DNA from 2 places in the Bradyrhizobium sp. CCBAU 051011 genome. Region 1 is predicted to be linked to the other one. Evidence: predicted binding sites of a transcription regulator. Region 1 holds the regulator's gene; the other holds the start of a gene.
The links. The regulator LexA, encoded in region 1, represses DNA repair genes until DNA is damaged. The targets are predictions, from matches to a motif close to TGTTCNNNNTGTGTTCNG.

Region 1 (15,047 bases):
GGGACCGGCTATTCCTCGCTGAGCTATCTGCAGCGTTTTCCGTTCGACAAGATCAAGATCGACCGCTGCTTCATCACCGACATTGCCGAGCTGGAAGGTTCGATCTCCATCGTTCAGGCGGTGGTGAACATCGCCGCCGATCGCCACATGACGACAACAGCCGAAGGCGTCGAGACCGAAGCGCAGCGCGAATTGCTGCGCGAACTCGGCTGCTCGGAAATTCAGGGCTATTTGTTCAGCCCGCCGAAGCCGGCGGCGGAGTTGAGGCCGCTGTTGCTGGCGGATCGGGAGCGGCCTCACGAGGCGTCGACGAGCCGGGCTCGCAAGCGCAAGCCGGTTGCGCGCACAGCGTAGCGTTTCGACACTGCCTGCCACCGTCATTGCGAGCGAAGAAGCAATCCATCGTGCCGCACGCGGGGTGACAATGGATTGCTTCGCGGAGCCTGTCATCGGGCGCGCGTGCGCGACCCGTTGGCTTGCAATGACGTGGAGACACATGTTCGCATTCTCGCAGCATGATTTGCCCGAGTTGCACTGTATCGTTTCGCCCCAGAAGTGAGAGGGCGCAGGGAATGCCGGATGCTTTGCTGCACCCGCGGTCCCGTGTGCAAATGCACTTAAGGAAATGCGCACACGAGCATACAGGTACAGCCGGAGCATCCCGGCATTCCCTGCGCAGTGGGTTTACGGCTTATGCCGCGCTCTCCCTGGAGACGAATTCCTCTTGCCTCCATCGCCGGCGAATTGACGGTTTACCGAAAACCCGGTCGGGCTTCGAAAACCTCCGACGGCTTGACACCAGCCACGGGCGCCAGGACCACACGGTTTTGCCGTACGCAGCTTCCCCTGCCAAAGACTTCGACCAGACAGTGCGCGCCGGCCGAAATTCTGACGGAGGCGTTTAAGCGCCGTTCATCTGCGCGATGTGTTCGCTCACGGAAACCGCCCTGCAAACACCTTTCGCGCCGACGCTGCCGCGTCCACCGCAACCCGTCCCAACGTCAGTGACGATGGCCAACGCCCCTCTCTCGGAACGGGATGGCCGGATTTGTAGTGGTGATTTGGGGCGGGCGAGAAGTGGATTATTTTTGCGTGCGGGGCTGGACGGGGCAAATCACCTTGAAGTTGCTGCGGAAAATCGCACAATCGCGCACGGCAAAAGCCTCCGACCGTCCACTAGTCCAGGCCCTGTCGCGTTTTAAACGACGCTGGTGCCCGTATCGAACCGACGAGAATTGAATGCAGTGTCACCGTAACCATAGACCGAATTAGCTTCGTTCTTCAGTTCCGCAGATCGCTCTTCCGCCGTCTTAACGGCCGACTCAATGGCATTGTGCGACATCTCAGTGGGATGTTTTCGAAGGATATCCAAACCAAGAGAGATGCCCGCGAGAGCCTGGAGCGATGTGGCGTTGGCCGTCATGTCAAGCAGCAACTCCAAGGCGCGTTCTGGTGAGGCAACGCGCGCAATGAAGTCGCCTATCGCGAATGCCAAATTTTCGTCGGCCAAATGACCGAAGCGGTTTGCCAAGCAACCGAAGAAACGTTCCAGCTGACTTTCCGACAGTTTCTCTCGATCAATATAAAGTGCCAAGATCAGCTCATCCAAGCCTGGTCGCCTTGTCACGACAGGAGAGCACGCGACAGATGAAGTCCACGTGCTCTTCCGAAACGAATTCGGCGGTCAAAAGCGAATCCCCAAACTCACGAGCGACTGCCTGCCCAACCTGCAGCGACTGAAGCTGTGTCGCAGCACCCAACCGACGGTATGCGAGTTCGAAATCCAACAGAACCTCCCTCCGGAATCGCCGCATTTCCCGGAATGGTCCACCAAGCGGCGGGAGCAATGAAGGAAGCATCCTTATGCGATCAGTCAACGGCTTTCCAGATCGGCAAACGAACTCACTACCTCGCCAATTTTGTAGTACGCCTTGCGATTCGACCTTTCCTACCCCGCCGGCGCGCGCTTGTCGGCGGGCTTTCTTATCAAGAGCAAGTAACTTGCTAGAGCCGCGCCTTCTGCGCGAGCGGCACCCGAAACGTCCTGAAGCCTTCGATATCGGGAAACCCCTCGGCTGCTTCGCGCGAAGCCAGTGTCAGGACCGCGGCCGGGACTTCGCCGCTGATCAGGCGGTCGATCGCGCCTCGCGTTCCCTCGCTGAACTGGACTTCGGCGGCGCCCGCCGCCATGAACGCGGCGCTGACACGGCCGCTGGACGCGGATTGCTTCTCCTCGATTGCGATGTTCTTGTTGTTGAGGTCGGACAATGAACCGATCTCCGGACGTGCGAGGACAAGCGCGACCAGATTGTCCGGCTCGTCCGGCGATGCGGATGTCGTCTTTGCGGTGTCTTGGACCGGCTCTATTTCCGGATTGTCCAAATTGCTGGCCGCTTCCCGGCCCGTTCCGATGGCCGTGACGAGGTCGGCCATGCCTGTCGCTTCCACCAGCTGCTGCTGCAGGGTTCGTGTCGCGGGAGCACTGGCGGCTGCAGCAAGCGTTGCGGCGGTCTTTGGCGCAGGGGGAGCCGCGGCGAGTTCGAGCGTGGCCGGCGGCGGCAGGGTGACCTCGGATTTGGCCTCCGACTTGGCCTCGGTCTTGGCTTCAGACTTCGCCTCAGACTTCGCTTCAGACTCGGCCTCGGGCTTCACTTCAGACTTCACCTCGGACTTGGGAGCCTCCGCGGGCTGTGACGCGGCGATGGCGGCTGCCTGGCTGGGCGCCGGCTTCTGAGGGATTTCCACTTTGCGCTCCGGCGTCTGACCGCCGGCGACGGCCTTTTCGCGGGCCACGGGCGGCGTAGCCGATGGAATAATCTTGCCGGTCGCGGCGAGACTGGGAGCTGCCTTTTTGGCATTCGTCGGCCTGGCCTTCGATGCCGCCATGTGACTGCGCGGCGCGGAGCGTGATGCCGGCGCGGCCTGCCTTGTCACGCGCGCGGAACTGGCGTGGTCCGGTCCGACCGGGTCCGCCTCAACCGGAACGACGACATCAGTCTCGCGTCCCCCGTGCTGCCGGGCGGACAAGGCCCGATCGGACCAGGCCATATAGGACTGGCACCCGCGATTGCACGGCAGCCCGTCGATATAGACGATATCGGGCGAATCCGGCGGATTGGCCTGCAGGGCTCCGCTTGGACAAAGGGAAAAAATCAGGGCCAGCAAGGTCCACTTTTTCGACATGACCACTCCATTCAACGCGCCTGGTTTGCCGCGAGGTACGATTGGATGGAGACGAGGTTTCAAAAAAGTGGTCGTGTTGAATTGCTGCTTGCGCCTTGACGATGCCGTTTCCGCGACCGCCGCACGCCGCAAAAAACGTCAGTGCGAGCCAACGGGTCGGCGCGAAGCGCCGCCCGATGACAGGCTCCGTGAACCAATCCATCTCTCTCTCCGCTGGTGGAGAGACGGATTGCTTCGTCGCTTCAGCGCAAAATTGCTCTGCAATTTGTTGCGAGCTTCTCGCAGTGACGGGGCCGAGATTAAAGCTAGTTCGGCACCGCGCGCTTCGCGGCGGTCACCGCGTTCGCGTTCACGCTGCCGCCGCGCAAAAGGTTGAAGGCGGCGTTCAGCGCCTTGTCGTCCTTTTCGTTCGGCGGGACGTAGGCCTGCGAGCCGGCCTGCTCGGCGCCGTCGGCGGCGAGATGGCCGCGCATCGACGCTTCGCCTTTCAGATCGGTGCGGCCCTTGAGTTCATCCGGCACGTCCTGCAGGACCTCGATGTCGGGCGCGATGCCCTGGGCCTGGATCGAGCGGCCGGACGGCGTGAAGTAGCGCGCCGTGGTCAGTGCGAGCGCGCCATTGCCTGATCCGAGCGGGATGATGGTCTGCACCGAGCCCTTGCCGAAGGTGCGCGTGCCGACCAGCGTGGCGCGCTTGTGGTCGCGCAGCGCGCCGGCCACGATCTCGGAGGCGGAAGCCGAGCCGCCATTGATCAGCACGACCAGCGGCTTGCCCTTGGTGATGTCGCCGCCGCGCGCGGTAAAGCGCTGGGTTTCCTCCGAGGTGCGGCCGCGGGTCGAGACCACCTCGCCCCGGTTCATGAAGGCGCTCGACACCGAAACGGCCTGGTCGAGCAACCCGCCGGGATTATTGCGGAGGTCGACGACATAGCCAGCGAGTTTTTCCGGCGGAATTTCCTTGGAGATGCTGGCGATCGCCTTCTTCAGGCCGTCGGTGGTCTGCTCGTTGAATCGGGTGATCCTGATGTAGCCGATATCGCCGCCGTCGGTCTTGTGGCGGACCGGCCGCACCCGGATGATCTCGCGCACGATGGCGACATCGATCGGCGCGGCGGAACCCTTGCGCACGACCTTGAGCCGGATCTTGCTGTTGGCGGGGCCCTTCATCCGGGCGACCGCCTGTTCGAGCGTCATGCCCTGAATCTGCTCGTCGTCGATCTGGGTGATCACGTCGCCCGACAGCATGCCGGCTTTCGCCGCGGGCGTCTCGTCGATCGGCGTCACCACCTTGACGAGGCCCTCTTCCATCGTGACCTCGATGCCGAGCCCGCCGAACTCGCCATGCGTGGTCTCCTGCATGTCGCTCCAGCCTTTCTCATTCATGTATCGCGAATGAGGATCGAGCGCGGAGATCATGCCGTTGATGGCGCCTTCCATCAGCTTGGAATCGTCAGGCTTCTCGACGTAGCTGGTCTTGATCCGCTCGAACACGTTGCCGAACAGATTGAGCTGGTTATAGGTGTCGGAACGGGCCGCGGCCTTTGCCGCCGCTACCAGATTTGTCCCCTGCGGTCCGACCACGAGAACGGTCAGACACACGCCCGTCACGGTGCCGAGAAGAAAGGCAAGATTCCTGCGCATCGTGGGGCGTCCCTTTATCTCTACGGACGCCCACCATCCCATGTGAATCGGCGCCCCTGTCCCGGCCCCGCCAACTCACAATGGCTTTTTGGTCGGATCAAGGCACGCCGGCCCGGCGCAATACGGTCGTTTACAGGTGTGTCGTTTGCGTTCCGGCGGGCTTACGGATTTGAGATCGCTACGAATTCGAGGCCGCTTGATCGGCCTCCCACAGGCCGGTTTGCCAGGTGGAGGGCCTGGTTCCAAAACCGCGCTTGGCGCGGGTGCCCAGCCAATAGCCGAATTGCGGGGGAACGTTGCGGAACGGGCCCTCGACGCCGAGTTTGAGCGCGGCGTCCATCGGCCAGTTGGGATTGTTGAGGATTTCCCGCCCGACCGCGATCAGATCGGCCTGGCCATCGCGCAGGATCTGCTCGGCCTGGTCACCATGGATAATGAGGCCAACCGCCATGGTCATGATCTCGGCATGGCGCCGGACGTATTCCGATAGCGGCACCTGGTAGCTGTATTTGATTTCCTTGCCCAGGATCGGCGCCGTCTCAGAGATGCCGCCGGAGGAGCAGTCGATGACGTCGACGCCCTTGGTCTTCAGGATCTGTGCCAGCCGCGCGCTCTGTTCCGGCCCCCAGCCGGCATTGTCCTCGACCGACAGGCGGACGAACAGCGGCTTGTGGTCCGGCCAGTGCGCGCGCACGGCCTCCGTCACCTCGATCAGGAAGCGCATGCGGCCCGCTTCCGAGCCGCCATATTCGTCCGTACGCTGGTTGGATCGCTCCGACAGGAACTCATGCACGAGGTAGCCGTGGGCGCCGTGCAGCTCCAGCACGTCGAAGCCCGCCGCATGCGCGCGGCGCGCCGCCTGCCCCCAGGCCTGCACCAGGTCCTTCACCTCGCCGGTTTCGAGCGCGCGCGGCACCGGCCATTTCTCGCTGTGGGCGATCGCGCTCGGCGCCACCGGCTGCCACGCGTCCCAATCCTCGATATCGGGCGTCCGCTGCAGCGGGCGGTCGCCCGCCCACGGCCGGCTCGCGCGCGCCTTGCGGCCGGAATGGCCGAGCTGAATGCCGGCGACTGCGTTCTGCTGCTTGATGAATTGGACGAGGCGGCCGAGCGGCGCGACGAACTTGTCGTCCCAGATGCCGAGATCGCCGACGGTGCCGCAGCCGCGCCGCTCGACCTTGGTCGATTCCACGACGACGAGACCGGCCCCGCCGGCGGCAAACTTGCCGGCATTCATCAGATGCCAGTCGGTCGGAAAGCCCTTCTCGGCCGAATATTGATGCATCGGCGGCACCACGATGCGGTTCTTTAAGCTGACGCCGCGGATCGTTATCGGGGAAAACAGCAGCGTTTCCGTCATGCCTGCCTGCCTCGCGGACATCATTGTCCCGGCACGGCGCCGGGATGTGTCTTCTACTTTGCGCTGGTGCCGGTTTTGGTATCGGCGGATTTGGCCTTCGGTTTCGCTGCCGCCTTGTCGGCCTTTGGTGCGCTGTTGTCGCCGCGCATCGTTCCCCAGGGATCGCTGCCCTTCTGTTGTTCCGGGATATTGCCGAGCGACCGCTTGTAGGCCCGCTCGGCGTCCTTCTCGGCCGCGATCTCCGCCCCCGTCTTGGGCTTGTCCTCCTCGCCATATCTGGCGGGGCCTTTTTGGGCCGCAGCCGGTCCGGCGAGCAACGCGATCGCAGCCGCAGCGCCCAAAATTCTACCCAGGATTTTCATGCCACCACTCCCTGTTTGACCCCACGCTTAGCACAGCTCGCGCAGCGGCTTAAGCGCCGGATTACGCTTGGACGCAAATCGCCGTGGCCGTTGCCGAGGCCGGTCCAGTTTTGTAAACGACTGCCATGAATTTGCCGCCAGCGCCCCATTCCGTCGACGCCTTGCTGTTCGACCTCGGCCGTGTCGTGCTCGATATCAGCTTTGATCAGGTAATGACCTGCTGGGCGGGGCATGCGGGCTGCGCGCCTGCAGACCTTACCAGCCGCTTTGTCGTCAACGACAGTTTCAAGCATCACGAGACCGGCCGGATCGACGACGCCGCGTTCTTTGCGAACCTGCGGCAATCGCTCGGCATCGGCATTACAGACGCCCAGTTCCTCGAAGGCTGGAACGCGATCTTCACCGGCGAGATGCCGGGCATCGCACCGCTGTTGGCCGGCGCGGCCAAGCGCCTGCCGCTTTATGCATTTTCCAACACCAATCCGGCTCATGTCGCGCATTTTTCGCAGGCCTATGCCGGCGTGCTCGGCCATTTCCGCGAGATCTTCCTGTCCTCCAGCATCGGTTTGCGCAAACCCGACGCGGAGGCCTATGATCACGTGATAAAGGCGATCGGCGTGCCGGCGTCGCGGATTCTGTTCTTCGACGACTCGGCCGCCAATATCGAAGGTGCGCGGGCGCGCGGCCTTTCTGCCATCCACGTGACATCGACGGATGACGTGGCTAGGGCACTGACTGCGCTTGGAATCTAGCGCTGGAATTTGACGGAGGTCTGCCCGTGGCCTTGATGCCTGTCGCCGATGCGCTTGCTGCGATCCTTGCCGGCGCTGAAGCGCTGCCCGAAGAAATGGTGGCCCTCGATGCCGCCCATCATCGCATCCTCGCGCGCGACGTCGCCGCGCGGCGGACGCAGCCGCCGCTGGCGATGTCGGCAATGGACGGCTATGCGGTGCGTGCGGCCGATGCCGCCGACGCCAGCGCGCGGCTGAAGGTGATCGGCGAGGTCGCCGCCGGCCGGCCGTTCGAGCGCAAGGTCGGCCAGGGCGAGGCGGTACGGATCTTCACCGGTGGCGTGATCCCCGACGGCGCCGACGCCGTCATCATCCAGGAAGACACGGCAGCCGACGGCGATCATATCACCATCTCGGAAGCCGCCGTTCGGGGACGGCACATCCGTGCCGCCGGCGTCGACTTCCGCGAGGGTGACGTCCTGCTCAAACGCGGGCGCCGTCTCGGCGACCGCGACCTGTCGCTCGCCGCCGGCATGAACTATCCGGAGCTAGCGGTGCACCGCCGCCCGAAGGTCGCTGTGCTCGCGACCGGCGACGAGCTGGTGATGCCGGGGGCAAGCCCCGGTCCTGGCCAGATCGTCTATTCCAACGGCTATGGCCTGCGGGCGCTGGCGCGGGCCGAGGGGGCCGACGTCATCGATCTCGGCATCGCCGCCGACACTGTCGCCGCGACCACGCAAGGCATCCGCCGCGCCCGCGAGGCTGACGCAGACATCCTGATCACCATGGGCGGCGCCTCGGTCGGGGACCACGACCTCGTCAAGCGCTCGCTGGAGGCCGAGGGCGTCGCCATGGCGTTCTGGCGGATCGCCATGCGGCCGGGCAAGCCGATGATGCACGGGCGGCTCGGCGCGATGCGGGTGATCGGCCTGCCCGGCAATCCCGTCTCCTCCTATGTCTGCGGCTTCCTGTTTCTGGTGCCGCTGATTCGCGCATTGTCGGGCCGCGACCACGTTCATCACGTCAGAGAAAGCGCCCTGCTCGGCCGCGACCTCGCCGCCAACGACCAGCGCGAGGACTATCTGCGCGCACGCCTCGAAGCGCGCGAAGACGGCACGCTGGTCGCCGTGCCGGTGAACCATCAGGACTCGTCGCTATTGGGGAATCTCGCTGCGGCACAGGCATTAGTGATACGTCCGCCGTTCGCGCCGGCGGCCGCCAAGGGGGCGCCTTGCGAGCTGCTGCGGCTGCCGGAATGACGCCTCAAGACGCGTCTTGGACAGAAACCCTGACGCGTTCACCTGAAATTAAGTGGTTGCGGAACACATATCGAACATATAGTGTCCGTTCATGATTTGTTTCGACTGCTGGTGTCTCTGCCTGGGAGTTTGGGGACTCCCGCCATCCGAGCGCTGAAGATTCGAAACGACGACGCCAACCGGGGGATTGCTCGCGATGCTTACGCGCAAACAGTACGAACTTCTGCGTTTCATCAATGAACGGCTGAAAGAGGCTGGCGTACCGCCCTCCTTCGACGAGATGAAGGACGCGCTCGACCTGCGCTCGAAATCCGGAATCCACCGCCTCATTACGGCGCTGGAGGAGCGCGGCTTTATCCGCCGGCTGCCCAACCGCGCCCGCGCTATTGAAGTCATCAAGCTGCCGGAGTTGGCGGCTGCCGGCAACGGCCGCCGTGGCTTCACGCCGAGCGTCATTGAAGGCACGCTCGGCAAGCGCACGGTGAGCCTGCCCGCCGCCGAGGATGACGGCAATCGCCCGGTCGCGGTGCCCGTGATGGGCCGGATCGCCGCCGGTACGCCGATCGAGGCGCTGCAGACTCGCAGCCACACCATCAGCGTGCCGCCCGACATGCTCGGCTCCGGCGAGCACTACGCGCTCGAAGTACGCGGCGATTCCATGGTCGAGGCCGGCATCCTCGACGGCGACATGGCGCTGATCCAGCGCAACGAGACCGCCGACACCGGCGACATCGTGGTGGCGCTGATCGACGAGGAGGAAGCTACGCTAAAACGCTTCCGCCGCCGCGGCGCCTCGATCGCGCTGGAGCCCGCCAACGCCGCCTATGAAGTCCGCATCCTGCCGCCGAACCGGGTCCGGATTCAGGGCAAGCTGATCGGCCTTTACCGCAAATACTGACCGGTGTGCCGTCCGAGGACATGACGGAAAAGAACCCCGGCCCTTCGCCGGGGTTTTTTGTTGAACGATTGGAACCAAGGCACGTTAGCGCGTTTGTGAATGTGGCGCAGCGCGCCAGTCGCAGAATTGCCCAGAAAAAAGAAAAGGCTCTGCGCCATGTCCACTCTGATAGGGGCCTGTGCCTCCTTGAAGACACGGGTCAGCTATCTCAAATGAGGGAGCCATCCGATGTGTGACTATAGCCTGCATGCTGTGGCTACCCGGCCTGCCCAGGTCGGCGAGACGCTGATCACCACGACGTTCCGCGGTACATCGACCCGCGGCTTTGCGTCGGAACGCGAGCCAGCAGTGGCGGTCTGCATGCTTCCCGGCACCGAACTGGCGTTCGCCGAGGACGTCAAATACGACAACCGCTGGATCTGGACGCGAACCACCGACTGGCGGGTCGGCAAATTCAATCAGATCGAACCCGAAGTCGCCGACCGTCATCATGACGCGATCGAATTTCCTGATGGAAGCCATGTGCTGGTGACGCAGCTTTGCGAAGGCCAGCGCGCAACCGTGCTGCAATTGCCGGTGGTTCAGACCGGTGGCGAGCGCGCACCGAAGGTGACGGAAGCACGTCCGGCCGCTTCGATCGTGACCGGATAGACGCCACGTGGATGCGATCCGCCGGTCCAGGCCGGCGGATCATGGTGATGCGTTTTTCAAAATTCGGCACCGAGGGGGCAACCGGTGGTCAACAAAGTCACATGGCAAAGGGCTGGACGCGTCACCGAGCCCGGACGTTACATGTTCAGATATGGCTGGCTCACCATCACGGCCGAAGACCTCGCGATCTGGCAGCAATTCCCCGAAGCGTCTTTCACGCTGGTCAACCTGCCGTCATCCCCCGACGCGCCGGAGGAATTCCACCTCGGCGCGTTCGAGATACCGGCCCATCCGTCCAGTCCCCCGATCGACGAGCATTGAAATCCGCCTACTCTTCCGCCTGAAGGTCCGCCTCGGCTGGCGTCGCATCGACGGCGCGAGGCGGCACGACGCGCGGGGCCAGAACGTTGGCGTCGACCTCTCCCGCGTCGGCAACGGCCGGCCACCAGGGGCGGTCGCTCCCTCGCGGCTTCACCGCCTCGACGACAAATCCCTCGCGGCCTCGTCGCAGCGTCATGGCGCCCTGCCGCCGCAGCCGCTCGGCATCGATCACGGAAGCCGCGCAGGAAGCGGGCGCCTGCCGCAGGGTCACAATGAGCGCCGCGCGCTCGCAATCGTCCGCCAGCGCCTCGGGCCTGAACGCCTGCGCGACCAGGCCGCCGCCGGCGGACGGCATCACGCAGCCGAAATCGTCGCAGGAGACGCCTGACGTGAGCGATGCATCGGTTGCCGTGCGCGCGTCGGCATCCGCCGCCAGCCACTCCTTCAGCAGGAAGACGTCCCGGGACCCCTTGGCCGCGTGCATCAGATGCAGCCTCCCATCCTGGCCGCGGACGCCGACATGGCGGCCGTCGGCGGAGATCAGGATATCCGGCTGCGGCGCCCTCGCCGCCCACAATGCCGCCGCCAGCACCAGCGCCGCGCCCGACCAGCGCAGCGGCGTGCGCAACAGGCCGAGCAGGATGATGCCGAGGCTCGCCGCGATCAGCGGCCCGATGCCGATCGCCGGCACCCGGCCGACCGCGCCGGGCAGCGCTGCGACCCATTGCGCCACAGCGATCATCCAGTCGATGCCGACGCCCATGATCGCCCAGAACGGGCGATCGAACCCGAATGGCATCGCGACGAGGCCGAGCAGCCCCGCCGGCATCACCAGCGCCGACACCACCGGCATCGCCGCGAGATTGGCGAGCACGCCATAGGGCGTGACCCGGTGGAAGTGGAAGGCGGCGTAGGGCGTGGTCGCGAGCCCCGCCACCAGCGAGGCCGGCAACAGCATGGTGATCTCGCGGCCGCCCCACAGCGCCGCGCGGGCGGTTGCGGTATGATCGGCGGTCGCGAACAGGCGCGGCATGCCGATCTGCACCAGCGCCACCAGCCCGAGCGTCGCCGCAAACGACATCTGGAAACTCGGATGCACCAGCGCTTCCGGCGCGACCGTCAGCACGATCAGGGCGGCGACCGCCAGCGTGCGAAACGTAATCGCGCGGCGATCGACCATGACGGCGATGAGCACCACCGCCGTCATGAAGAACGAGCGCTGCGTCGCGACCTCGGCGCCGGATAGCAACAGATAGAACGCGGCGGCGACGAGCGCGGCCGCCGCCGACCATTTCTTGATGGCGTAACCGACCGTGAGCGCAGGGAACAGGGCGAGCAGCGCCCGCACCGCAAAGAACACGACGCCGGCGACAACGGCCATGTGGTAGCCGGAGATCGACAGCACGTGGCCGAGGCCGGAGATGAACATCGCATCGTTCACCGGCGGTGAGATCGCATCGCGCCGCCCGGTCAACAACGCGGTGGCAATGGCGCGCTGGTCGCCTTCCAGCGTGGTCCTGATCCGCGCATCGATGGTGTCGCGCAGGCCCTGCATGAACGCCGAATAGCGCAGGCGCAGCCCGCCGGCTTCCGGCGGCTCGGCGGTCTTGATCGCGCCCATCACGAAGCCGGAGGCGCCGATGCCGGCGAAAAACATGTCGCGGCTGAAATCGTAGCTGCCCGGCCGCACCGGCGAAAGCGGCGGCAACAGCCGCGCCTTCAGCTCGACAAAGCTGCCGACCGGCGGCGCCGTCCCCTTCTTCACCGACAGCCGCACGCGCTCGAGTCTTGTTTGGCCCCGCGCGCTTTCCATAGTGACCACGCGAAGCACAAAACGGTCGGTGCGCTCGCGGATGTCGCGGGTCTCGACGAAACCGGTCAGCGAGACCGAAAACATCGGCCGCGCCAGCACGCCATGCGCGACCCGCGCGGTCTTCCAGGTCGCGATCGCAAAGCCCGCCGCAACGGCTGCGACCATGACCGCGAGCGGAAAGAATTTTTGCCGCCGCAACAGCACCGCCGCCGCGCACAGGGCGATCGCCACGACGGCAGCCGCCGATAGCGCCGGCTCATGATCGGCGGCGAAGTAGAATGCGATCCCGGTGCCGAACGCCACCGGCACCCAGGGCAGCAACCGCCCGGCACCGGCTTCCGCGCGCGCCCAGGCGCGCAGGGCCTCGATCAGCGGCGGCCAGAATGCCGGACGCGATGGCAGAACGCCGCCGGCCGCTACTGCGGCGCACGGCGGCCAGGTGCCGGCATAGCCCCGCTTCCGGCCCGAAATGTCGCCTTGCTCCGCCACGCGTGCTTACACCCTACGATCTCGTGGAGATCGCAAGACTACCGGACGCTGTATTCGGACGGCTAGCAGAACGGATGCAGAATCCTGAAAGAGCGGGGACGCGCGAAGCTCCGGGCCCCCCAACCGGCCGGCGCCCGAAAAGGCAATTCATCCACGTGGAAAACCGCCGTTAAGTCAGGCCAACTGCATTTTCCGACTCGGCAGACCGTGCTCTCTAGATCGAGGCTGGTGGCGGAGTACGAGGTGAGCCAGTTTTACTGCACGCTTCTGCTTGTGACGGCTCTGATGCTCACGGCATGCTTCGGAGTAGCGGCTTGGCGCCTCTCCGATGACACATCGGAGGTGACCGGAAGCTTTTTGCCGCCGTTGATCGAGCCGCGCTAAAAATCCCCATCATTGGGCGGTTTATTGAACCCGTCAGCGGTACCGGATGCACAAACCGGAAGAAATGCATGGCGGCCAGAGTTACAGTTGCACCAGTGGAGCGAACATCAGGACAAGTGACATGAAGCGTGCGGTCTGGATTTTATTTGCGGTGGTCCTGACCTCCTCCCCTGCCGATGCCGCCTCTCCAGAGCAATGCCGCTTCATTGAGGCACGAGCCGAGCGCGAGGCGTGCTACCAGCGCCAGGAGGCCGCGCGGGCCGCCCGGCAAAAGGCGAACGAGGTCCGGCAGGCCGAGCAGCAAAAGCCCTACGAGCCCATGACGGCGGACGACGCCCAGCTCGCAAAATCCCTGCGCAGCATTTGCCGGGGTTGCTAGGCGGCCGGCGCCACGATCCAATCCCGACGGCCCACCGCCCTGAAACCGCTCTTGCAAGTGCGCCGCAGCAGGATGCACACTGTGCGCGCATGACCAGGTGTCAACGTCTACGGCTCTCGGCTCGACTGGAATTCACAGTTGCGCTCAAAACGAGAGGAGCATGACCCCATGCGAGAAATCGAAATCCACGACTATGCACGGCAGTTGCTGGAAGCGCATGGCCCCAAGGCCATTGCGGAAGCGGCCCAGAACGCCATCGAACTCGAGGCAAAAGGCGAGGCCGAACTGGCCAGAACCTGGCGGCATATCGAAGACGCGATGAAGCTCATGCGCGGGCCGCACCAAAGCTGAGGCTGCCGGCGTGCAACGCAGAACGTGGTCCCAAAACCCGTCGCAAGCCGCTTCGCCACGGCTGAATGGCGGCACGACCTCCACGATGCGCCTCTCCATGACAGGAGTGAAGCCATGTTTCCGAAGTGTGCGACAGCCGAAGACCTCGTGAAGGCGATCAGCGACGAGAAGGTGCAGATGATCGATCTGCGCTTCACCGACTTGCCTGGGGTGTGGCAGCATTTTTCCGTGCCGCCGAGTGCCGCGAATGTCGACGCTCTCAGCGAAGGCCTTGGATTCGACGGCTCATCCATCCGCGGCTTCCAGGAAATCCAGGAAAGCGACATGCTGGTCGTGCCGGACCCGGCCACGGCCTTCCTCGACCCGTATTCGCCTGCATCGACCCTGGTCCTGATCTGCAACATCAGGGACCCCGTGACCGGTCAACCCTATAGCCGTGACGCCCGTTACATCGCCCAGAAGGCGGAAACCAACCTGAAGGGCACTGGCCTCGCCGATACGAGTTACTTCGGCCCGGAGGCAGAGTTCTTCGTGTTCGACGACGTGCGCTACGGACAGGGCATCAATTACGCCTTCCACGAAATCGATTCCAGCGAAGGAAGTTGGAATACCGGCAAGGAGGAAGACCCGAATCTGGGCCACAAGCCGCGCCCGAAGGAAGGATATTTTCCCGTTCCCCCGACCGACAGCATGCAGGCTCTCCGCACCGAAATGGTGCTGACGATGGAACAACTCGGCATCCAGATCGAAGCCCATCACCATGAAGTCGCAACCGGCGGCCAGAACGAGATCGACATGCGCTTCACTACGCTGACCCGCATGGCGGACAATCTGATGATCTACAAATACGTGGTGAAGAACACCGCCCGCGAGCACGGCATGACCGCAACGTTCATGCCGAAGCCGCTGTTCGAGGACAATGCCTCGGGGATGCACGTTCACCAGTCCCTTTGGAAGGGCGAGACCAATCTGTTCTACGACAAGGGCGACTATGCCGAGTTGAGCCAGTTCGGCCGCTACTACATCGGCGGCCTGCTGACCCACGCCTGGGCGTTGTGCGGGCTTTGCGCCCCCACCACGAACTCCTATCGGCGTCTGGTGCCAGGCTATGAGGCTCCGATCAATCTGGTCTATTCGCAGCGCAACCGCTCAGCCTGCTGCCGGATTCCGATGTATTCGCCGAACCCGCGGGCAAAGCGCGTCGAGTTTCGCTCGCCCGATCCCTC
Region 2 (15,047 bases), 1.4 Mb from region 1:
GCTCGACGGCAAGACTGTCGGCCGGCACTATGCCGGGCCGAACTGGGAACACATCGACTCGAGCGCCGTCGTCGGCAAGGCCGTCGGCAACGCGCCCGGCGCGACAGCGAACGATATTCCCTTGTTGAAGCTGACGGTGACGTCCGGGCGCGGCACCGGCATCCTCTCCGGCGTCACCACGGTGCAGCGGATCAATACGGTGGGCGGAAAATTCGAAGGTGCCTGCGACAAGGCCGGGAGTTACCACAACGCGCCCTACTCCGCGGACTACGTGTTCCTGCGCAAGGGCTGACATCACGCTACGCCGCCACCCGGGGAATTGCCGATGCTGTTCATGGTGATCGAGCGCTTCAAGAACCAGGACCCGATCCCGGTCTACCAACGCGTTCGGGATCCCGGCATCACATCCCCGCCAGCGTCAGCCTGCACATTGCGACCGACTATCCAGGTGCATCGACCACGCTTCGCGCGATCGCTAACCCATCGCCACCTTGCCGTCCCCGTGCTCGCGTCCGTCGAGCCACAGCGTGCCGAGCGCGAACGCCAGCCAGCCGAAATTGTAGAGGAAGCCGATTATCAGAACGACCCAGCCTGGAATCGGTCCGACTGCGGCGCGATCGACAAATTCCGCGAGGGTTGACGCGGGCGCCGGATGGATTGCGATCTTGCCGTAATAGGCAATCACCTGCACGGCGAGAATCCAGACGTAGTTGCGGCGCAGTCGCCGCCCCGCCGCGCGAACAAACGAGATGTGGTGGCGGGGCGCGGTGTAGTCGCGCCCGAGCGTCACCTGCCAGCTATCGTCGCGGGCTTCGCCGGTGAATATTGGCGCGTAGAAATTCATCTCCATCCACCGCGCTCGGGCGCGCCAGACATTGAAGTAGCGATAGCGTCGCGCCTCCATGCCGAGAAACACGGCAATGAGCAGGCCCACGAGCAGGAGCGGCAGCGGTGAAGCCTCGGGGCTCGAAAATGTCGTTGAGAGGGCGATGCCCATTGTGACGATCGCCCAGTTGGTCGTGTTGTCGAGCCGCGTTCGCCAGATCGTCGAACGGTAGACCTCGCCCCGGTAAAGATGAGCGATGGCGCCCATCTCAGCAGAATTGAAGATGTGTTGGTGATGTGTTTCGCTGGAAGCCGTGACAGACATGGCGGGACTCCGGTTGTCCGAACCGGGGATCACCGACATTGACCGCGAGAATCCACGTCATCAACGCCGATGAACCTATCCGGAATTGTGACCCGGCAACTATGCTCGCCCTGAGGCCGAATTGCCAGTGACAGCTCGAACAAACAATAGAACGGTGCACCGCACACTATTATCCCGTGACAAGGATTGCTTCCGCCTTCGCTCTCCGAGCTACGCGGACAAGTCGTCGCTTTGCTCCCTTGCGCAAAACGCTTCGGGTTTGTCGCAGGCAATGACGGCGGCGCGATATGACGCTTTCGAGCGCCTGCCAGATCAGGCCCCGCCCATCGCCTGCTCGATCGCCGAGAGCGCCGCGTTGGCCTTGGCGCCGTCGGGGCCGCCGGCCTGCGCCATGTCGGGCCTTCCGCCGCCGCCCTTGCCGCCGAGCGCTTCCGACCCCTTGCGTACCAGTTCGACCGCGTTGAAGCGCGCAGTGAGATCGGCGGTGACGCCGACGACGATGCCGGCCTTGCCGTCCTCGGTGACACCGACGATCGCGACGACGCCGGAGCCGATCTGCTTCTTGCCGTCGTCGACCAGGCTCTTGAGGTCCTTGGTCTCGACACCCTCGACCGCGCGTGCCAGCAGCTTGACGCCGCCCGCTTCGCGCACGCCGCCGGCCGCGCCCCCGCCATTGGTGGCGCCACCGCCCATCGCGAGTTTCTTGCGTGCATCCGACAGATCGCGCTCCAGCTTCTTGCGCTCTTCCATCAGCGCCGCGATGCGCGAGGGCATGTCGTCGACCGAGGTGCGCAGCTCCGCTGCAGCGTTCCTGGCGAGCGCCATCGTGTCGTTGGCGTGCTTGCGCGCGTGACGCCCGGTCAGCGCCTCGATGCGGCGCACGCCCGAGGACACCGCGCTTTCGCTGGTGACCGAGATCAGGCCGATATCGCCGGTACGGCGCACATGGGTGCCGCCGCACAGTTCGACCGACCAGCCGAGCGCGTTCTGGCCGTGCGCGCGATCCTGCTTGCCCATCGACACCACGCGGACCTCGTCGCCATATTTCTCGCCGAACAGGGCGCGCGCGCCGGCCTCGCGGGCATCATCCACCGCCATGATGCGGGTGGTGACCTCGTCATTCTCCAACACCACATCGTTGGCGATGTCCTCGACACGGGCGAGTTCTTCCGCCGTGATCGGCTTCGGATGTACGAAGTCGAAGCGCAGCCGATCCGGCGCCACCAGCGAGCCGCGCTGGGCGATGTGATCGCCGAGCACCTGGCGCAGCGCCTCGTGCAAGAGATGCGTCGCCGAGTGATGCGCGCGGATCGAAGACCGGCGCCCATGATCGACTTCGAGCTGCAGCGCGCTGCCGACCTTCAGCGTGCCCTGCTCCACCGTGCCCAGATGTACGAACAGATCGCCCGCCTTCTTCTGCGTGTCCGTGACGCGGAACTTGACGCCGTCGCCGGTCAGCAGGCCGATGTCGCCGACCTGGCCGCCGGACTCCGCATAGAACGGCGTCTGGTTCAGCACGATCGCGCCGCTCTCACCCGTCTTCAGGCTGTCGGCATCCGCGCCGTCCTTCACCAGTGCAGTCACAACGCCCTCGGCGCTCTCGGTGTCGTAGCCGAGGAATTCGGTGGCGCCGAGCTTTTCGCGCAACGGGAACCAGATGGCCTCGCTGGCGGTATCGCCCGAGCCGGCCCACGACGCGCGCGCCTTGACGCGCTGCCGCTCCATCGCGTCCGAAAACGCCGCTTGATCGACGCTGATACCGCGCGACTTCAGCGCGTCCTGCGTCAGGTCGAGCGGGAAGCCATAGGTGTCGTACAGCGTGAACGCGGTGTCGCCGTCGAACATGTCGCCTTTCTTCAGGCCGGCGCTCTTCTCGTCGAGGATCGACAGGCCACGCTCCAGCGTCTTGCGGAAGCGGGTCTCTTCCAGCCGCAGTGTCTCCTCGATCAATCTCTCGGCACGCACCAGATCCGGATAAGCCTGGCCCATCTCGCGGACCAGCGCCCAGACCAGGCGGTGCATCAGCGGCTCCTTCGCGCCAAGCAACTGCGCATGGCGCATGGCGCGTCGCATGATCCGGCGCAGCACATAGCCACGGCCCTCGTTCGACGGCAGCACGCCGTCGGCAATCAGGAACGACGACGCACGCAGATGGTCGGCAATGACGCGGAACGACGCGATGTTATCCTTCTTGGGACCATGCCCGAGCGCTGAACCCGTCGCGTCGATCAGGTTACGGAACAGATCTGTCTCAAACACGCTTTCGACGCCCTGCAGGATGCAGGCCATGCGCTCCAGCCCCATGCCGGTGTCGATCGAGGGACGCGGCAGCGGCACGCGCTCCTCCTTCGTCATCTGGTCGAACTGCATGAACACCAGATTCCAGAATTCGAGGAAGCGGTCGCCGTCCTCCTCCGGGCTGCCGGGAGGTCCGCCCCAGATGTGTTCGCCGCGATCGATGAAGATCTCGGAGCATGGACCGCACGGGCCGGTATCGCCCGCCGCCCAGAAATTGTCCGAGGTCGCGATGCGGATGATGCGATCGTCCGAGAAGCCGGCGATCTTCTTCCAGTAGGCCGCCGCCTCATCGTCGTCGTGGTAGATGGTGACGAGCAGCTTATCCTTCTTCAGCCCGAAATCCTTGGTGACCAGGTTCCAGGCGAGCTCGATCGCGCGCTCCTTGAAGTAGTCGCCGAAGGAGAAGTTGCCGAGCATCTCGAAGAAGGTGAGATGGCGCGCGGTGTAGCCGACATTGTCGAGGTCGTTGTGCTTGCCGCCGGCACGCACGCACTTCTGCGCGGTGGTGGCGCGCTGATAGGAACGCTTCTCGATCCCCGTGAAGACGTTCTTGAACTGCACCATGCCGGCCGCCGTGAACATCAACGTTGGGTCGTTGCGCGGCACCAGCGGCGACGACGGCACGATTTCGTGGCCGTTCTCCTTGAAGAAGTTCAGAAAGGTCGACCTGATGTCGTTGACGCTGCTCATGTTCATCCAATCGGGCAAAGGGCCGGATCAGGCGGCAACCAGCCCTTAACCCTCCGGCGGAACGCTTTTAGACAAGGCCGCCTGCGGTGTCCAGAAACTGTGCAGGCGGATCATAGGCTTGCCGCAGCACACAAGATGGGCACGCACATCCCGTTGATAATGCTGCGGCTGCGTTGACAGGCTTGGCAGGCCTGTGTTTCCCTCTTATCTGTAAGACGTCACGTCGGGAGAGATCGGCTTCAGCGCCGGCGCCGAAGGAGCAACCGCCCCGGAAACTCTCAGGCAAACGGACCGCGTGACGAAATAGCATCTGGAAAGTGACGCCGGGCGGCATGTGCCCAGGGCGTCCGCCGACGGGATAATACTCTCAGGCACAGCGACAGATGGGGCTTTCTTAGGGTTTTCGGAGGCTGGTCTCCGGAACCCATGAGGGCCTAACGGATGCTGGCACGCGACGAATCTCCCCTTAAACGCACCCCATTGCACGCGCTCCATGTGGCGCGCGGCGGCAAGATGGTTCCGTTCGCGGGCTATGAGATGCCAGTGCAATTCCCGGCCGGCGTGCTGAAGGAGCATCTGCACACGCGCAGCGCCGCCGGCCTGTTCGACGTCTCCCATATGGGCCAGCTCGCGCTGCGGGCGAAATCGGGCCGGATCGAGGACGCGGCGCTGGCGCTGGAGCGGCTGGTACCGCAGGACATCGTGGCGGTGCCGCCGGGACGGCAGCGCTACGCCCAGTTCACCAATAATGACGGCGGGATTCTCGACGACCTGATGGTGGCGAATTTCGGCGACCACCTGTTTCTGGTGGTCAACGCCGCCTGCAAGGCCGAGGACGAAGCGCGTTTGCGCGCGCATCTCTCCGAGAGCTGCATTATCGATTCTCTGAGCGATCGCGGCCTGATTGCACTGCAGGGACCAAAGGCGGAATCGGCACTGGCGAAACTTGGTGCCGACGTCACCGCCATGCGGTTCATGGATAGCGGCCCGCGCAAGGTCGCCGGCTTCGACTGCTTCGTCTCACGTTCCGGCTACACCGGCGAGGACGGCTTTGAGATTTCTGTGCCGGCCGCACAGGCCGAGGCACTGGTGACGATGCTTCTGCAAAACCCTGACGTGTTGCCGATCGGCCTTGGCGCACGTGACAGCTTGCGGCTCGAGGCCGGCCTGTGCCTCTACGGCCATGACCTTGACACCACGACGACGCCGGTTGAGGGCGCGTTGGAATGGTCGGTGCAGAAGAGCCGCCGCAGCGGCGGCGCCCGCGCCGGAGGATTTCCGGGCGCGGACAAGATTCTCGCCCAGTTCGAAACCGGCGCAACGCGCCGCCGCGTCGGCTTGCTCGCGCAAGGCCGCGCGCCGGTGCGCGAAGGCGCGCTGTTGTTCGCCGATAGCGCCGCTGCCGAGCCGATCGGCAAGGTTACCTCCGGCGGCTTCGGGCCGAGCCTCAATGCGCCGGTCGCGATGGGCTATCTGCCGACATCGCTCGCCAAGAACGGCACGCAGGTTTTTGCGGAAGTGCGCGGTCAACGCCTGCCGCTGCAGGTCGCTTCCATGCCCTTCGTTCCCAACACCTATAAACGCTGATTCAAACGCCAGAGGAAGTTTCATGACCACGCTGTTCACATCCGACCACGAATGGCTCCGCATCGAGGGCGATGTCGCCACCATCGGGGTCACCGACTATGCGCAGTCGCAGCTCGGCGACGTCGTGTTCGTCGAACTGCCCAAGGTCGGCCGCGCCCTGAAGAAGGCCGAAGCCGCCGCGGTGGTCGAATCCGTGAAAGCCGCCTCCGACGTCTACGCGCCGATCTCTGGCGAGGTGATCGAAGTCAACGAAGCGCTCGCCGCCGAGCCCGCGCTGGTGAATTCCGACGCCGGCGGCAAGGCCTGGTTCTTCAAGTTGAAGATCGCGGACAAAAGCGAACTCGGCGGCCTGATGGATGAGGCCGCTTACAAGGCCCATACGGCTTAAGGAAAGCACGCCATGAACGCGCCGCTCAAGACCACTGCCGCAGCCGCCACCGATTTTGTGCGCCGGCATATCGGCCCCTCGCCCCGCGACATCCAGTCCATGCTGGACAGCGTCGGCGCGAGCAGCCTTGCCGAGTTGATGGGCCAGACGCTGCCTGGCTCCATCAGGCAGGAGGCGCCGCTCGATCTGGGCTCGGCGTTGAGCGAAACCGAGGCGCTGTCGCATATGCGCGAGCTGGCCGCGCAGAACGAGGTGTTCACCTCGCTGATCGGCCAGGGCTATTCCGGCACCATCCTGCCCGCGGTGATCCAGCGCAACATTCTGGAGAACCCGGCCTGGTACACCGCCTATACCCCGTATCAGCCCGAGATCAGCCAGGGCCGGCTGGAAGCGCTGTTCAACTTCCAGACCATGATCTGCGATCTCACCGGGCTCGACGTCGCCAACGCCTCGCTGCTCGACGAGGGCACCGCCGCGGCGGAAGCGATGGCGCTCGCCGAGCGCGCCTCGCAGGTCAGGACAAAGTCATTCTTCGTCGATGCCGAAGTGCATCCGCAGACGCTCGCGGTGCTGCGCACCCGCGCCGAGCCGCTAGGCTGGAATCTCGTCGTCGGCGATCCCCTCACTGATCTCGATAAGGCCGACGTGTTCGGCGGCCTGCTGCAGTATCCGGGGACGTCAGGTACGGTGCGCAACCTGCAGCCGGCGATCGCCGCGCTGCGCGCCAAGGGCGCGCTCGCAGTGGTCGCCGCCGATCTTTTGGCGCTGACGCTGATCGCCTCGCCCGGCGAACTTGGCGCGGATATCGCCATCGGCTCGGCGCAGCGGTTCGGCGTGCCGATGGGCTATGGCGGACCGCATGCGGCCTATATGGCGGTGCGCGACGCGCTGAAGCGCTCGCTGCCCGGCCGCATCGTCGGCTTATCTGTGGATTCGCGGGGCGCGCCGGCCTACCGGCTGGCGCTGCAGACTCGCGAGCAGCACATCCGTCGCGAAAAGGCCACCTCCAACATCTGCACCGCGCAGGTGCTGCTGGCGGTGATCGCCTCGATGTATGCGGTCTATCACGGCCCCGAAGGGCTGACCCATATCGCGCGCAACGTGCACCGGCGCACAGCGGTGCTGGCGGCGGGCTTGCGCAAGCTTGGTTTTGCATTGAAGAGCGAAGCGTTCTTCGACACCGTGACGCTGGATGTCGGGGCCAAACAGGGCGAGATCGTCGTCCGGGCACACGCTGAGAAAATCAATCTGCGCCTGGGTGACGGCACGCTCGGCATCGCGCTGGATGAGGCCACTACGCCGGCGACCGTCGAGGCGGTATGGCGCGCGTTTGGCGGCAAGCTTTCCTATGCCGAATTCGAGATCACCGCGCGCGAGGCCCTGCCCGCCGCCCTGAAACGCGACAGTGCGTTTCTTACCCATCCCGTGTTCCACGCGCACCGTTCCGAGACCGAGCTGTTGCGCTACATGCGCAAGCTCAGCGATCGCGACCTCGCGCTCGACCGCGCCATGATCCCGCTCGGCTCCTGCACCATGAAGCTGAACGCGACCACGGAAATGATCCCGCTGACCTGGCCCGAGTTCGGCTCGCTTCATCCATTCGCGCCATCCGAGCAGGCCAGGGGCTATCACGTGCTGTTCAGACGGCTCGAGAAGGCGCTGTGCGACATCACCGGCTATGACGCGATCTCGCTGCAGCCGAATTCGGGCGCGCAGGGCGAATATGCCGGGCTGCTGGCGATCCGCGCCTATCACGCGGCGCGCGGCGAGCCGCACCGCAAGGTGTGCCTGATCCCCTCCTCCGCGCACGGCACCAATCCGGCGTCCGCCAGCATGGTCGGCATGGAGGTGGTGGTAACGGCCTGCGATGCGCGCGGCGACGTCGACGTCGACGACCTCCGCGCCAAGGCCGAGAAGCATTCGAAGAATCTCGCCGCGGTGATGATCACCTATCCCTCGACCCACGGCGTGTTCGAGGAGCACATCACGGAGATCTGCGACATCGTCCATAGCCATGGCGGCCAGGTCTATCTCGACGGCGCCAACATGAATGCGCAGGTCGGTCTGTCCCGGCCCGGCGATTACGGCGCGGACGTCAGCCATCTCAATCTGCACAAGACCTTCTGCATCCCGCATGGCGGCGGCGGCCCGGGCATGGGCCCGATCGGCGTCAAAGCGCATCTGGCGCCCTATCTGCCCGGCCATCCCGCCACCGACGGCACGGCGCCGGCTTCCGTCGGTCCGGTGTCGGCGGCGCCGTTCGGCTCGGCGTCCATCCTGACCATCTCCTACATCTACATTTTGATGATGTCGGGCGAAGGCCTGACGCGCGCCACCGAGATCGCGATTCTCAACGCCAACTACATCGCAAGCCGGCTCGATCCGCATTTCCCGGTGCTCTACAAGAATGCGAAGGGCCGCGTCGCGCATGAATGCATCGTCGATCCCCGCGCCCTCAAGACGACGAGCGGCGTCACCGTCGACGATATTGCCAAGCGGCTGATCGACTACGGCTTCCATGCCCCGACCATGAGTTTTCCGGTCGCAGGTACGCTGATGATCGAGCCTACCGAATCGGAATCGAAGGCTGAAATCGATCGCTTCTGCGATGCCATGATCGCGATCCGCAACGAGATATCAGAGGTCGAAAAGGGCCGCTGGAAGATCGAGGCCTCGCCGCTGCGCCATGCCCCGCACACCGTGCACGACATCGCCGACGACGGATGGCAGCGCGCCTATAGCCGCGCCGAGGGCTGCTTCCCGGCCGGCACCTCGCGGACGGACAAATACTGGTGCCCCGTCGGCCGCGTCGACAACGTCTATGGCGACCGCAATTTGGTGTGCTCGTGCCCGCCGGTGGCGGACTACGCGCAGGCGGCGGAGTGAGATCCTTGTAGGATGGGTTGAGCGAAAGCGAAACCCATCGCTGTTATCACCGCCGATGCGGCATGAGATCGGTTTCGCTGCGCTCTACGCATCCTACGGTCTAAGGTGAGGCGTTCGCTTTCGCTCGCCCCCTCCTGCGGGTCACGCTACGGCACGAGCAGGACGGGGTCCCAGCGCCACAGCCGGTCGTTGGTCAGCCGCGTGCCGCCCCACCAGCGATCGATCGGATTATGCCGGCTGAAATCTTCGGTGCCCGCTAAAATGGCCTTGCCGAGCGCGGTGAGCGAGAGCCGGCTTTCCTTATATCGCTTCAATCGGTCGCTTGAATTGTGCATTTCAAGCGTGAACGGCCACTCCGCGAGGCCCGACACAGCGGGCACCGGAGCAAGCGCAAGCCCTTCCAGGAGAACACCAGCCTCCCAGTAGCCGAACACGCGACGCTGAAAGCGCTGCCTGTAATGCGGAAACACCTCGAACGGACGCTCGTAGTCCGCCGCGATCAATTCCAGAATTCGCAGTTCGGACGCGCCGAGCCCGGTTGCGCGCGCTGGTAGCTCTTCGAGCATTTCCAGCACACATCGCCGAAGCTGCGGCAGGATGCTCAAATCCCTCCCGAGCAGATTGAACCAGGCATGCGGCGTCGGCGCCCGGTAGGCCTGCCACGCAAGGCTTGCGATCTCGAGGTGATGGTCGTTGATCGCGACGCCCGGGAACTTCCATTCGGCGAGACGCGCAGGTTCTGTCTCGCCGAAAGAGACATCCACGTGCTGCAAAATGATCCTTAAGGTTTTCGCCCGCGGGCCGAGATAATCCAGCAGCCAGATCAATACCAGTTGGGCATTCGGCTCGGTTTCCATCCAGAGCTCGACCGTTTCAAAATGCTCGCTAGCCTCGATCAACCCGAGATCCTTGATGCCGAATTTCTGGCGGCGTCGCGGCGGCACGGAATCGAGCCAATTGCGAGTCCGGCCTTTGCGTTGTCCTTGCCGCCAAAAACGCTGCAAGCTCCGCATCGGAACGCGGTGGCCCCCAAACCATCCGAAGCTCGATGGCGGCAGCCAGATCGGCGTGGCCGGCCGATACAACGCCGCCCGCGCTGGAGGAATCTGCCGTCAGGATCAAACGCGTCACGGTACGCCTCGCTCAGACTGTACGCATCAGGGCTTGATCAGCGCCGGATTCCAGCGCCAGAGCCGATCGTTGGTCAGATGCGTGCCGCCCCACCAACGGTCGATTGGATTGTGCCGGCTGAAGTCTTCCTTGTGGGCGAGAACAGCCTTGCCGAATTCGGTGATCGACAGCTCGCTTCGCAGGTAAGCGGCGTGCCGGTCCCGGTAATTTTCCCGCGAGAGCGTGCGCAGTTCCTCCTCGAGGCCTGCCACGGCAGGGCGCGGGCCAAACGCAAGCCCATCCAGCAAATAGCCGTATTCCCACTCGCCGAAGATGCGCGTTTGCCGCAGTTGGTAGAGATGGAAGAGCGCATTTGTGAGCGAGTACCCTCGCGCGATCAACTCGAGCATCCGCATTTCCGAGGCGCCAAGCCCTGTCGAACCTGACGGCAGTTCTTCGAGCAGATCGATCAGGACAGGTTTGAGCAGCGGCAACGCGCTCAAATCCCTTCTGAGCAAATCGAAGCAGGCAACCGGCGTGGGCGATCGCCAAGCCTGCCAGGCCGCGCTCGCCGTCGCCAACTCCCTTTCCGTGACGTCAACAGCCGGCGGGTCCCACCGGCCGAACGTCTCAAGCTCCCTCATATCCAGATCGACGAGACGCAGCTTCAACCTGCCAACGATTTCCGGATAGGAACGGAAGTAATCAAGCAGCCAGATCAGTTTCAGCTGCGCGCTCGGTCGCACGTCGAACCACAATTCGACGGCTTCGTATTGCTCGCAGAATTCGGCCAGGCTCGCATCAGGGTGCGTCCTGTTTTCGCTCTGTTTCCGGTGGACGCCCCAGTCCGACCAGTGTGTGCCTTCGTCGTGGCTTGCGAGACGCGGACCAAGATGGGCTGCGAGTTCATCCGATGAGGGCTGCGGTCCCCAGACAAAGTCGAAAAAGGCTAGATCCAGCAGGAGGTCCGCGAAGTCATTCTTTATAAAGTCCGGCGTCAACCAGCCGGTCAGGACCAGAGGCTTCATTGCACTCTCCGATGATACCTACCCACCAAACAAAACGGGCGCTGAAGACGTCGGCAACTCAACGTCTACAGCACCCGTCTGTCACGTTAGGCCTTAACCCCTGAAGCGTTTCTGAAGCTTATTCGTCGTCCGCCGGCTCCTCGCCATCGGCGTCGCGCTCGGCCGGGCCGGCCAGAATCTGCTCGGCGATCAGGCCGGAGTTCTGGCGGATCGCCAGCTCGATCTTGGCGACCATGTCGGGATTGGCCTTGAGGAACGCCTTGGCGTTCTCGCGCCCCTGCCCGAGCCTTTGGCTGTCATAGGAGAACCAGGCGCCGGATTTCTCGACGATGCCGGCCTTGACGCCGAGATCGAGGATCTCGCCCATCTTGGAGACGCCCTCGCCATACATGATGTCGAATTCGACCTGCTTGAAGGGCGGCGCCAGCTTGTTCTTCACCACCTTGACGCGGGTGGTGTTACCAACGACTTCGTCGCGCTCCTTGATCGCGCCGATGCGGCGGATGTCGAGGCGGACGGAGGCGTAAAATTTCAAGGCGTTGCCGCCGGTGGTGGTTTCCGGCGAGCCATACATCACACCGATCTTCATGCGGATCTGGTTGATGAAGATCACCATGGTGTTGGACTTGTTGATCGAGGCGGTGAGCTTGCGCAGCGCCTGGCTCATCAGCCGCGCCTGCAGGCCGGGCAGCGCATCGCCCATCTCGCCCTCGAGCTCGGCCTTCGGCACCAGCGCCGCCACCGAATCGACCACCAGCACGTCGATCGCGCCCGAGCGCACCAGCGTGTCGCAGATTTCCAGCGCCTGCTCGCCAGTGTCGGGCTGCGAGATCAGGAGTTCGTCGATGTTGACGCCGAGCTTGCGGGCATAGACCGGATCGAGCGCGTGCTCGGCGTCGATGAAGGCGCAGATGCCGCCCTTCTTCTGCCCTTCCGCCACCGTGTGCAGCGCCAGCGTGGTCTTGCCTGACGATTCCGGCCCGTAGATTTCGACCACCCGCCCCTTCGGCAGGCCGCCGACGCCGAGCGCGATGTCCAGCCCGAGCGAGCCCGAGGACACCGTCTCGACGTCCATCGAACGGTCGTTCTTGCCCAGCTTCATTACCGAGCCCTTGCCGAACTGGCGCTCGATCTGGGAGAGCGCGGCGGACAGGGCCTTGGTCTTATCCATGGAGGATCCTTCAACGATACGCAGGGCAGTGGCGGACATAATACGTGCTCCTTATGGCGGGGATTCGCGAGCGGGACAAACGGCGGCGAGAGGCTTTTTGGATTCGATTTCGTCTAGGGATTTTTGTACCACGTTTGTTCTATGTTCGCAATATGTTCTTTTTCTTGTTGGGGCACTGGCCTGTTTCGACCCCTGGTGGCCTAAGTTGAAAATCACAGCGCCTAATTTGAGTTGTTAACGATTTCGCGATGTGAGCTGTATTGATCAGTATATCGGCTGCCGAACATGCCAGGTTGCCCCGATCACCGCCCAGCCCTCGGCTTCTATCGGTGATGAGAACGCCCGATTGCGCTCCCGCCTTCCTCTATGGAACGGAGCACAGCCCTATGCAGCAGCGACGCCGCTACACACGACCTGAAACCACCCTAGAGCAACGTCTTGCCGACGAGGCCTGCCGCCTGCGCGAGCAAGCCAGATTGCTCCCGCCCGGCGAGGTTCGGGAGGCCACAATCCGCAAGGCGCGACAAGCCGAAACCGGATCGCACCTGAGCGAGTGGCTGCGATCTCCCGGCCTGAAGGCTCCGAGCTAAATGCACACATTCAGCGATAGCTACACCTTGGGCAAGTTCAACCCTCCCTCATACGCGAGCTGGCTCGCCGAACTTCGCACCCTGTTTCCTGTGCCGGATGAATTCCTTCTAGCGAATGCGATCTTCAGTTTCCCGAACGCATTCAAGGAGGGAAAGACGCCGCAACAGGCTTACGAGGCGTTCGATATTTTCGTCAGCGCGGAGGCTTGAACTTGAACGACAACGGCCGTAGGCCGCCTTAGGACAGCACCATAAGGCACTAGCCTGTTTCCGACCCCAGTCGCCTAGTTTGAAATTCACCGTGGCCTGATCTGGATTGTTCAATTCGGAACCGACGGCCGGGCATCTGCATGTTAGGATCGGAACTTGCAAAACCCTACGGTTAGAGATGGTGTCATGCAGCGTCGCCGATCTCTTCCCCACACGTTCGAGGAAAATATCGCAGCCGAGAAGGCGAAGCTGGAAGCCCAAATTGCCCAGCTCAAACCTGGTCCTCAGAGGGACGGGCTGCTCCAGAAGATCAGACAGCTAGAAACTGCCTCCCACATCAACGAATGGCTTTCCTCGCCGGGACTTCAACCGCCAGAACCAGCCTAGAAGAGTAAGGCCGCCTCAGTTGGCGGCCTCTTTCGTTTAGGGCAGCACGGCAATTGCGGCTGCCGTCCGTATTCCGAGGCCCTGTCCTAGTCTAAAGTTGGCGGTGTCCCAACTCGCGTTGTGCATACAAGTGGACAGAAAGGGCCGCCTCAGCACCGGCGTGATGACCTGCTCCGGCCAGCAAAGAAATAGCTGCCTGGGCCGCATTGGCCGGCGACCTCTCTTGAGCAAACCCTGGTCCGGCCTGCGCGCAAAATGAAAGGGCCGCCTCGCAGGCGGCCCCCAGCCGGTACAAATTGGTTCGGGATGAAAAGCAGCCCCCGGCGACAGCCACCATAGGGCTTTCGACGCGCCTTGGGGATTCCGTAACACCACGGTGTTTTCGTACCCGAACCCTAGGAGCGCCGTGGTTGCGTTTCGCGGCATACTCACCCAAGCGAACGCTGCATCTTTCCGGCCGCCCGGCCCCCAACTACGCAAACATACGGAAGTGACCCGGCGCGGGAGGACCGGCATATTTCCCGCCCATGGGCCGACATATCCTGTTCAAATGTCCACGGCTGGGCACGAACGTTCAGCATTGGCTTCCGGCGACCGCCCCGGAGGACGGGCCCAATTCGTATGTTTCCGTCCTCTGTCTGGCCTGCACCCGGCTTCATTTCATCCACAAGGAAACCGGCAAGCTTCTGGGCGAGGACTGATCGGCTGTTGCCGGCCGGACCGGCCCTCGGTTCCATTGGCACCATGGGCTCGGAAAAGGGCCGAGCGCACGATCGTGCCAAGCTTGGCCCGCCTTAAGTTCACTTTTGTACTTTTTCTCCGGAACGGATTCGACCGCAGTGCGTAATCGGATCGGGTGCAGCGCGAAGGCTAGTAACGGGTAGTAAAGGGGAACCAGGATTGTGCCGGGAAAAAAATATCTGACGGAACAAGCGGCAACCTTTCTCAAGTTTGCAATGGCCACCACGGATCCGGATGTCGCCGCGGGCTTTCTCGACAAGGCCGCCGACCTTTCGGCCAGGAGTGAAAAGGCGCCGGACGCCAGCCCCCGGCCGCCTGATGTAGAGCAGCCGAAAGGCTAGCTCTCCGATGAGGCCGCCACCGGGGCGGCCTCATCGTTATTGGCTGGCCTGCACGGTAGACGCCGAACGAGATCACTTACAATTTTAGATGTGCTTGCGGCTTTACCTGCACCGTCCGTCAAGGCGCGTGCGCTATGCATCACCGTATGCAGATACAAATGACCGCCCCCGCCTACGAGCCCATCCTGCCAATGCTTCAACGCCATGGCGCCGATCTCTTCACCCGGCTCCTGAGCCTCAGCCGCTCACCGGAGCCCGCGCGAGTGCCGCCGCCCGTCCGGCCCGGGGACGCGCCGTCGCGAACCCACATTCCGTCGCGGCAACCTTATCCATCGCGTCAGGATTGAGAGCAGCGGCCGTCGGCGGCCTTCTCCCTTCAACGCGTCGCCTGCCCAACTGCATCCTGCCCATGGTTCGGCCGGGCCAGCCAAATCCTCGCACATTGCCGAAATGAATGAACGGCAAGTGCT

Region 2: the regulator LexA is predicted to act here: its motif matches at 12,451-12,468, upstream of recA (recombinase RecA).

Annotation. Positions count from the first base shown of each region.
Region 1 covers NZ_CP022222.1:7,197,215-7,212,261, forward strand. Annotated here, with positions in the region: gene ACH79_RS33930 (EAL domain-containing protein) at 1-354, shown strand, start outside; gene ACH79_RS33935 (hypothetical protein) at 1,199-1,609, opposite strand; gene ACH79_RS33940 (hypothetical protein) at 1,602-1,787, opposite strand; gene ACH79_RS44420 (hypothetical protein) at 2,005-3,183, opposite strand; gene ACH79_RS33950 (S41 family peptidase) at 3,489-4,823, opposite strand; gene ACH79_RS33955 (NADH:flavin oxidoreductase/NADH oxidase) at 5,002-6,183, opposite strand; gene ACH79_RS33960 (hypothetical protein) at 6,237-6,545, opposite strand; gene ACH79_RS33965 (HAD family phosphatase) at 6,671-7,297, shown strand; gene glp (gephyrin-like molybdotransferase Glp) at 7,324-8,535, shown strand; gene lexA (transcriptional repressor LexA) at 8,732-9,433, shown strand; gene ACH79_RS33980 (hypothetical protein) at 9,662-10,084, shown strand; gene ACH79_RS33985 (hypothetical protein) at 10,169-10,405, shown strand; gene ACH79_RS33990 (ComEC/Rec2 family competence protein) at 10,413-12,707, opposite strand; gene ACH79_RS33995 (hypothetical protein) at 13,213-13,470, shown strand; gene ACH79_RS34000 (hypothetical protein) at 13,639-13,821, shown strand; gene glnA (type I glutamate--ammonia ligase) at 13,936-15,047, shown strand, end outside.
Region 2 covers NZ_CP022222.1:5,775,123-5,790,169, reverse strand. Annotated here, with positions in the region: gene ACH79_RS27055 (DUF3455 domain-containing protein) at 1-292, shown strand, start outside; gene ACH79_RS27050 (DUF2270 domain-containing protein) at 476-1,150, opposite strand; gene alaS (alanine--tRNA ligase) at 1,463-4,138, opposite strand; glycine riboswitch at 4,352-4,442, shown strand; gene gcvT (glycine cleavage system aminomethyltransferase GcvT) at 4,580-5,725, shown strand; gene gcvH (glycine cleavage system protein GcvH) at 5,748-6,113, shown strand; gene gcvP (aminomethyl-transferring glycine dehydrogenase) at 6,126-8,999, shown strand; gene ACH79_RS27025 (hypothetical protein) at 9,146-9,943, opposite strand; gene ACH79_RS27020 (hypothetical protein) at 10,157-11,137, opposite strand; gene recA (recombinase RecA) at 11,256-12,347, opposite strand; gene ACH79_RS27010 (hypothetical protein) at 12,926-13,108, shown strand; gene ACH79_RS44850 (hypothetical protein) at 14,452-14,577, shown strand; gene ACH79_RS27000 (hypothetical protein) at 15,032-15,047, shown strand, end outside.